DNA from 2 places in the Bradyrhizobium cedriense genome. Region 1 is predicted to be linked to the other one. Evidence: riboswitches for the same ligand, from Rfam matches in the RefSeq annotation. Region 1 holds a riboswitch; the other holds the start of a gene.
The links. A riboswitch is a leader RNA that binds a small molecule or an ion and turns the genes downstream of it on or off. The one in region 1 is predicted to bind S-adenosylmethionine.

Region 1 (4,219 bases):
CAGTCGCTGCGACGTCGCCCGAGCAACGCGGCATCACGGCACGCGCCATCGACAAGGTGAAGCAGGCCGCCAAGTCTGCCGGCGACATCTTCAACCGTGTGCCCTGCCTGCCGCCGAAGGGCGGTTCGAAGGCGATGGGCTCGCTGCCGCATGTTGCTGGCAAGCTCGTCGCCGGCCAGCCCGTCGTCATCGTCGCGTTCGGCTCCTCGTCTACTCAAGGGTTCGGCGCGAGCTCGCCGGAGTTCAACTACCCAAATCGTCTCGCCGCGCAGCTGCGCCGGCACTATCCGACCTCCGACATCAGCGTCATCAATGCCGGCGTCGGCGGCGAGGACGCTCCCGAGATGATGAAGCGCCTCCAGACGCAGGTGATCGACATGCATCCGGACCTCGTGATCTGGCAGGTCGGCACCAACGCCGTGTTGCGAAATCTCGATCCCGGTGAAACCGCCAAGCTGGTCGAGGAAGGCATCAGCCGCATTCAGGCTGCCGGGGGCGCCGACATCGTGCTGGTGGATCCGCAATATTCGCCGGCCGTCAATCAGCGCGCCGAGAGCGCCGGCAAAATGGTGAAGCTGCTCGGCAGTGTCGCCGAGCTCCGTCACGTCGGAATCTTCCCGCGCTTCGAGGTGATGCGCGACTGGCACGAGAAGCAGGCCATTCCGGTCGAAGGCTTCGTGATCGCCGACGGCCTGCACATGAACGATTGGGGCTATGCCTGCTTCGCCCAGCTATTGGGTGACGACATCATCCGTTCCGTCGGCCAGATCAAGCTCGGGGTGAACGTGCCCGCGGACGTTCGGACGTACCGGCCGATGTGATTGGAAGCGAATGGGGAATGGCGAATAGCGAATAGGGATTGCTACTCGCTACTCGCCATTCGCCCTTACACCTTCTCCAGCGCTGCCGTCAGATCTTCGATCAGGTCGTCAGGGTGCTCGAGCCCGGTGGAGAAGCGAATGAACCCTTCGCTGATGCCGAGCGCGGCGCGGTCCTCCGGCTTGAGGCGCTGATGCGTCGTGGTGGCAGGATGCGTGACGAGGCTCTTGGCGTCGCCGAGATTGTTCGAGATCTTCGCCAGCTTCAATTCGTTGAGCGCGCGGAACGCGGCCGCCTTGCCGCCCTTGACCTCGAAGCCGACCAGCGTCGAGCCGCCGCGCATCTGCTTCTTCACCAGAGCTGCCTGCGGATGGTCGGCACGGCCGGGATAGACCAGCCGCGAGATCTTCGGATGGCTCGCCAGCACCTCGGCAATGCGCGCTGCAGTATCGGTCTGCGCGCGCACGCGCACGCCGAGCGTCTCCAGGCCCTTGAGCAGGACCCAGGCGTTGAACGGCGAGATCGACGGCCCGGTCTGGCGCATGAAATTGTGGATGTGCTCGGCGATGAAGGCTTCCGACGACAGGATGATGCCGCCCAGGCACCGGCCCTGGCCGTCGATATGCTTGGTCGCGGAATACACGACGACGTCGGCCCCTAACGCGAGCGGGCTCTGCCAGATCGGGGTTGCGAACACGTTGTCGACGATGAGCCGGGCGCCGCCCTTGTGCGCGATCTCGGCGATGCCGGGGATGTCCAGCACGTCCAACGTCGGGTTGGTCGGGCTCTCCAGGAAGAACGTCTTGGTGTTCGGCCGCAACGCCCGCTGCCACTGGTCGAGATCGAGCCCGTCGACCAGCGTGGTCTCGATGCCGTAGCGCGGCAACAGATCCTGGATGACGTAGAGGCACGAGCCGAACAGCGCCCGCGACGCCACCACGTGATCGCCGGCCTTCAGCGGCGCCAGGATCGCGGTCGTCACCGCAGCCATGCCGGTCGCCGCCGAACGGGCGGCTTCGGCACCTTCGAGCTCGATCATGCGGCGCTCGAACATCGCGATGGTCGGGTTGGAGTAGCGCGAATAGATGAAGCCGGGGTCCTCGCCCTTGAACCGCGCCTCGCACTCCTCGGCGCTGTTGTAGACATAGCCCTGGGTCAGGAACAGCGCCTCCGAGGTCTCGCCATATTGCGAGCGCAGCGTCCCGGAATGGACCAGGCGGGTTTCGGGGCGATAGTTGGCGGTCGACTTCGACATAGGTACCTCCGACATGACCGTCGACGCGAAAAACGGTCACAAAAAAACCGGCCTGGAAATCTCCACGGGCCGGGATCACAGAGGTCCCCGGCCTGTTTAGCGACTTATTTAACGTGGCTGCAAGCCGGCCGGCTCAAATCACCACGGGATAAGTGATGCTCATATTCCGCTATGCCCTTTCCGTCAAGGCGTCCATCGGATAGCCGTAAAAGGCTAGTATTTCCCGTATGTCGGTATGCGTTTGCCCCCTTGATGAGGACCGCCGTTTGACGTTCACGGTCGCTGCCGACGCCAATGGTATCCTGCCTGACCGCATGATCGCGGCGATGGCGGAGGCGGGGCTTATTCTGCCCGCATACGACTTCGTCGAAAGCCAGATCCAGCCGGCAAGCCTCGATCTGCGCCTCGGCGATATCGCCTATCGCGTCCGTGCGAGCTTCCTGCCCGGCCCCGGTGCCACCGTGGCCGAGCGCATCGACGAGTTGAAGCTGCACGAGTTCAGCCTTGCCGACGGCGCGGTGCTGGAGACCAACTGCGTCTACATCGTGCCGCTGCTGGAAAGCCTGGCGCTGCCGCCGGAGATCGTCGCGGCCGCGAACCCCAAGAGCTCCACCGGCCGGCTCGACGTCTTCACCCGCGTGATTGCCGACGGCACCCGCCGGTTCGACATGATCGGCGCCGGCTATCACGGTCCGCTCTATGCCGAGATCAGCCCGAAGACCTTTCCGGTGCTGGTGCGCGAGGGCTCGCGCCTGTCGCAGGTGCGCTTCCGCACTGGTGACGCCATCCTCAATGCCGACGAACTTGACGGCTTGCATGCAGCCGAGCGCCTCGTCGACATCGACGATGCTGATCTCTCGGGCGGCGTCGCTGTATCGGTGGATCTGTCGGGCGAGAAGGCGAGCGGCTTCGTCGGCTATCGCGCCAAGCGCCACACTGGCGTCGTCGACGTCGATCGCCGTTCCGGCTATGCGGTCGAAGACTTCTGGGAGCCGATGTCGGCCCGCCCCGACGGCAGCCTGATCCTCGACCCCGGCGAATTCTACATCCTCGCCTCGAAAGAAGCGGTGCAGGTGCCGCCCGATTACGCCGCGGAGATGGTGCCGTTCGATCCGCTGGTCGGCGAGTTCCGCGTGCATTACGCCGGCTTCTTCGATCCCGGCTTCGGCTATGCCGGCGCCGGCGGGCAGGGCGCGCGCGCCGTGCTGGAGGTGCGCTCGCGAGAGGTTCCGTTCATCCTCGAGCACGGCCAGATCGTCGGTCGCCTCGTCTATGAGAAGATGCTGGCCCGGCCCGACGCGATGTACGGGCAGCGCATCGGTTCCAACTATCAGGCGCAGGGCCTCAAACTATCGAAGCATTTTCGGGTGTAGCTCCACGCTCTACTGTCATGCCCCCGGCTTGACCGGGCATCCAGTACGCCGCAGCCTCTCGATTTGTTCACTGACGCCTCGGAACACTGGATCGCCCGCCCCGGCGCGCAAGTGCGCACAACGCGGGTGATGACTCCGAATGTGCGTCAGGACGCGACGCAAAACCAGGGCTACATGCGAGGTGACGAGATGAGCAATCCATCCGATCTCGACGCAAACATCATCGAAGACGTCGCGGACGCGCTGATCTATTCCGATCGCTCCGGCACGATCATCCGCTGGAATCGCGCATCGACCACGCTGTTCGGTTTCCCGGCGGACGAAGCGCTCGGACAGAACCTCGACCTGATCATCCCCGAACATCTGCGCGCGGCGCACTGGAAGGGTTTCGAGGCCGCTCTCGCCAGCGGCGTAATGAAGTTGGCGGGACGACCGACTCTGACTCGCGCGCTGCACCAGAGCGGGCGCAAGCTCTACATCGAGATGACCTTCGCGCTCGTGCGCGACGCCGAAGGTCGCGTGCAGGGATCAGTTGCGATGGCGCGCGACGTCACCGAACGCGTCGAACGCGAGCGCGCCGCCAAGGCTGCGCAAAGTTCGTGATGCGGAATTGACGGGCTGCCGTGCAGGGCGTCCTGCACGCGCATCATGTTGTCTGCGACCCGATGCAGTGACACACTCGATCAAACAACGATCGGGAGCGAACATGACCGCCGCATCGGACCCCGCGCAGCAAGCGCAATGGACGCGCTGGCGCGCGGTCGCCGATCTC
Region 2 (4,219 bases), on a different contig from region 1:
CGAGGTCGGTATCGGCATCGCCCTGCACCACCGCGAGGCCCTTGGCAACACAGCGGTTGACGCCCTCGCGCGACAGTTCGATGCCGCGGCCGTCGATGCCGCGGGTCTCCAGCAGCTGAAGCAGATCGCCCTCGCCGCAGCCGACATCGAGCACCTTCGAGCCCGGCTTCACCATCTCGGCCACCAGCCGATGATCGGCGCGATAGTCACCGGACTGCCGGCCCGCAACGCCGTCCAGCGGCAATACTTCCTGCACGGACATCTCAGCTACCCTTCAATCCGCGCGCCTTGCCTGCCGATTGCAGGAAGGCGCGGGAAATGTCGAAGAACTCGGGCACGTCGAGCAGGAACGCGTCGTGGCCGCGATCTGTCTCGATCTCGGCAAACGACACCCGCGCGCTCGACGCATTCAGCGCGTGCACCAGCGCGCGCGATTCCGACGTCGGAAACAGCCAGTCGCTGGTGAAGGAGACCACGCAGAAGCGGGTCTGGATTCCCGCAAAGGCCTTCGCCAGCACGCCGCCATGATCGGCGGCGATGTCGAAATAGTCCATCGCGCGCGTCAGATAGAGATAGGAGTTGGCATCGAAGCGTTCCACGAAGGACGAGCCCTGGTAACGAAGATAGCTTTCGACCTGGAAGTCGGCATCGAACGAGAAGGTCGGCAGCTCGCGGTCCTGCATGCGGCGGCCGAACTTGCGATGCAGCGCGGCGTCCGAGAGATAGGTGATATGCGCCGCCATCCGGGCCACCGCGAGCCCGCGATGCGGATGGATGCCGCGGTCCGCATAGCCGCCATTGTGCCAGTCGGGATCGGCCATCACGGCCTGGCGGCCGAGCTCGTGGAAGGCGATGTTCTGCGCCGAGTGCCGCGTCGCGCAGGCAATCGCCAGCGCGGAGAACACGCGGGCAGGATAGGCCGCGGTCCATTGCAGCACCTGCATGCCGCCCATCGAGCCGCCGACGACGGCGAACAGCGTGTCGATGCCGAGCCGGTCGATCAGCATCGCCTGCGCGCGCACCATGTCGGGGATGGTGATGACAGGGAAATCCAGGCCCCAGACCTTGCCGGTGGCCGGATTGACCGAGGCCGGGCCGGTCGAGCCCATGCAGCCGCCGATCACGTTGGAGCAGATGATGAAGTAGTGCTTGGGATCGATGGGCCGGCCGGGGCCGACCAGCGTTTCCCACCAGCCGGGCTTGCCGGTGACGGGATGCACGTTGGCGACATGCTGGTCGCCAGTCAGCGCATGGCAGATCAGAATGGCGTTGGAGCGGTCGGCGTTGAGCTCGCCATAGGTCTGGTAGGCGATCTGGAACGGGGTGAGATCGACGCCGCAATCGAGCCGCAGCGGCTGCTCTGCGCCGAAATGCGCGACCTGCGAGCTCGGGTGATCCACCTCGTGCGACCGTTCGTCGGAGCTGATCGCAGGACTGGGCACGGACTTGACGCCAACCATCATCGACCTCGTTTGCGACTGCCGTCAGACAGCCGCTGGAATCAGGCCATGAAAAACCCGGCCTGAACGATAGGTTCGGCCGGGATCGGAAGCGTCCCCGGCCTGTTTAGCGAGTTTTTTAACGTGGCTGCAAGCCGGCCGGCTCAAATGACCACGGAACAGGCAAACGCTACCGTCTTGGGTGGTTTTCGTCAAGTCGCGGTCCGGGTCAGTCAAATTCGTCTCTGTCTCATCGGCAAAACAGACCGTCATTTCTCTTTGCTTTCGCCGCCCCGACTGCCTAATCAGGACATTGATCGCAACGGTGGCGGCCTTACGAAGTGTCTTGCCGACCCGCATTGAACGCCCCTCAACGGCCCAAGTTCTTCAACAGTCCAAGTCAGACATGACCCAACGTCCGCCCGCGCCACCATCGCTCCAGGAACTGCGCAAGGAGATCGACGCGATCGACGAGAGCATGCATCGCCTCCTGATGCAGCGCGGCGACATCATCGACCGCTTGATCCAGGTGAAGCAGACGCAAGAGGTCGGCTCGGCGTTCCGCCCGGCGCGCGAGGCCGACATGATGCGCCACCTCGTGCAGCGCCATCGCGGCATCCTGCCGCTCGATACGGTCGAGAGCATCTGGCGCGTCATCATCTCGACCTTCACCTATGTCCAGGCGCCGTTCTCCGTGCATGCCGACATCTCGGTCAGCGAGTCGGCGATGCGCGACTCCGCGCGCTTTCATTTCGGCTTCACCGTGCCCTACGTCGCACATTTCAGCGCGCAGGCCGCGGTCGAGGCGGTGGCGAAATCCAAGGGCGACCTGGCGCTGGTCTCGGCAACATCCAGCCGGACGCCGTGGTGGCTGTCGCTCGAGGCCGCTGGCGCGCCAAAGATCATCGCGCGGATGCCTTTCGTCGAACGCGCCGATCATCCTGCGGCGATGCCGGTGTTCGCGGTCTCGCGTGTCCCCGACAGTGCTCTGGTGACGGAAATCGAGACCTTCAGCGTACGGGTGTCGGGGTGGAACGCCGAGGTCGCGCGCGCCCTGTCGCCGCTCGCGGAGATCGTGGCGGTGCCCGACACCGCCTTCGACGGCGCGGCGTTGCTGATCTCGGTGACCAGCGCGACCACCATCGACAAAATCAGGGCTGCCCTGATCGAGGCGGGGGCCTCGGTGCGCTCCACGGCCCTCGTCGGGAGCCACGCAACGCGCTATACGGTGCCCCCGACCGGGGCAAAATCGTAAATCGCGAGCAGCCCCGCCTATCCGGAGTCCAAGATGTCCCGTCCCGTGCCGAATCCCGGCATTCTCGATATTGCGCCCTACACCCCCGGCAAGAGTCCGGTGCCGGAGCCGGGCCGCAAGGTGTTCAAGCTCTCGGCCAACGAGACGCCGTTCGGACCCTCGCCCAAAGCGATCGAGGCGTTCAAGCGCGTGGCGGATCATCTGGAGGACTATCCGGAAGGCACCTCGCGTGTGCTGCGCGAGGCGATCGGCCGCTCTTTCGGACTCGATCCCAACCGCATCATCTGCGGCGCCGGCTCGGACGAGATCCTCAATCTGCTCGCCCACACCTATCTCAGCCACGGCGACGAGGCGATCTCCACCACGCACGGTTTCCTGGTCTACCCGATCGCGACGATGGCTGTCGGCGCCAAGAACGTCGTCGCGGCCGAGAAGAACCTCACCTGCGACGTCGATGCCATCCTCAAGGCAGTGACGCCGAAGACGAAGCTGGTCTGGCTCGCCAACCCCAACAACCCGACCGGCACTTACATCCCGTTCGACGAGGTCAAGCGGCTGCGCGCCGGCCTGCCCTTGCACGTGTTGCTGGTGCTCGACGCCGCCTATTCCGACTACGTCTCGCGCAACGACTACGAGATGGGGATCGAGCTCGTCGCCACCACCGAGAACACGGTGGTGACGCACACCTTCTCCAAGATCCACGGCCTGGCTGCGCTGCGCATCGGCTGGATGTTCGGCCCCGAACACATCATCGACGCCGTCAACCGCATCCGCGGTCCCTTCAACGTGTCGACGCCGGCGATGTATGCCGCGGTCGCCGCGATCGAGGACACCGCACACCAGGCAATGTCGAAGCAGTTTACCGAGACCTGGCGCAACTGGCTCACCGAGGAGATCGGCAAGCTCGGACTGAAGGTGACGCCGAGCGTCGCCAATTTCGTGCTGATCCACTTCCCGGCCGACAAGGGCAAAACCGCTGACGACGCCGACGCCTTCCTGACCAGGCGAGGCCTCGTGCTGCGCGGCTTGAAGAACTACGGCCTGCCGCATGCGCTGCGCATGACGATCGGCACCGAGGAGGCCAACCGTCTCGTGGTCGAGGGCTTGCGCGACTTCATGGCCGGCAAATGAGGTCGCAGGGGCATTTCGAGCGCGTCGCGCTGATCGGCTTCGGCCTGATCGGCGGCTCGATCGCGCGCGCTGCGAAGCTCCAGGGCCTGGCGGGCGAGATCGTCACCACCGCGCGATCGGAGAAGACACGCGCGCGCGTCGCCGAGCTCGGCATCGTCGATGAGGTCGTCGCAACCAATGCGGAGGCCGTGAAGGATGCCGATCTCGTCATCCTATGCATTCCGGTCGGCGCCTGCGGACCCGTGGCTCAGGAGATCGCCGCGCATCTGAAACCGGGCGCGATCGTCTCCGACGTGGGCTCGGTCAAGGGCGCGATAGTCAGGGACATGGCCCCGCATCTGCCGAACGGCATTCATTTCGTGCCGGCGCATCCGGTCGCGGGCACGGAGCACTC

Region 2: it holds a riboswitch for S-adenosylmethionine, as region 1 does, so the genes downstream of both, metX (homoserine O-acetyltransferase MetX) here and ACYCVF_RS19385 (O-succinylhomoserine sulfhydrylase) in region 1, are expected to answer to the same signal.

Annotation. Positions count from the first base shown of each region.
Region 1 is NZ_JBTSWB010000004.1:588,789-593,007, forward strand. It holds gene ACYCVF_RS19380 (SGNH/GDSL hydrolase family protein) at 1-821, shown strand, start outside; gene ACYCVF_RS19385 (O-succinylhomoserine sulfhydrylase) at 887-2,074, opposite strand; SAM riboswitch at 2,150-2,229, opposite strand; gene ACYCVF_RS19390 (2'-deoxycytidine 5'-triphosphate deaminase) at 2,302-3,447, shown strand; gene ACYCVF_RS19395 (PAS domain-containing protein) at 3,637-4,050, shown strand; gene ACYCVF_RS19400 (hypothetical protein) at 4,154-4,219, shown strand, end outside.
Region 2 is NZ_JBTSWB010000005.1:276,772-280,990, forward strand. It holds gene metW (methionine biosynthesis protein MetW) at 1-262, opposite strand, end outside; gene metX (homoserine O-acetyltransferase MetX) at 264-1,460, opposite strand; SAM riboswitch at 1,546-1,625, opposite strand; gene ACYCVF_RS22535 (chorismate mutase) at 1,846-2,694, shown strand; gene hisC (histidinol-phosphate transaminase) at 2,728-3,825, shown strand; gene ACYCVF_RS22545 (prephenate/arogenate dehydrogenase family protein) at 3,822-4,219, shown strand, end outside.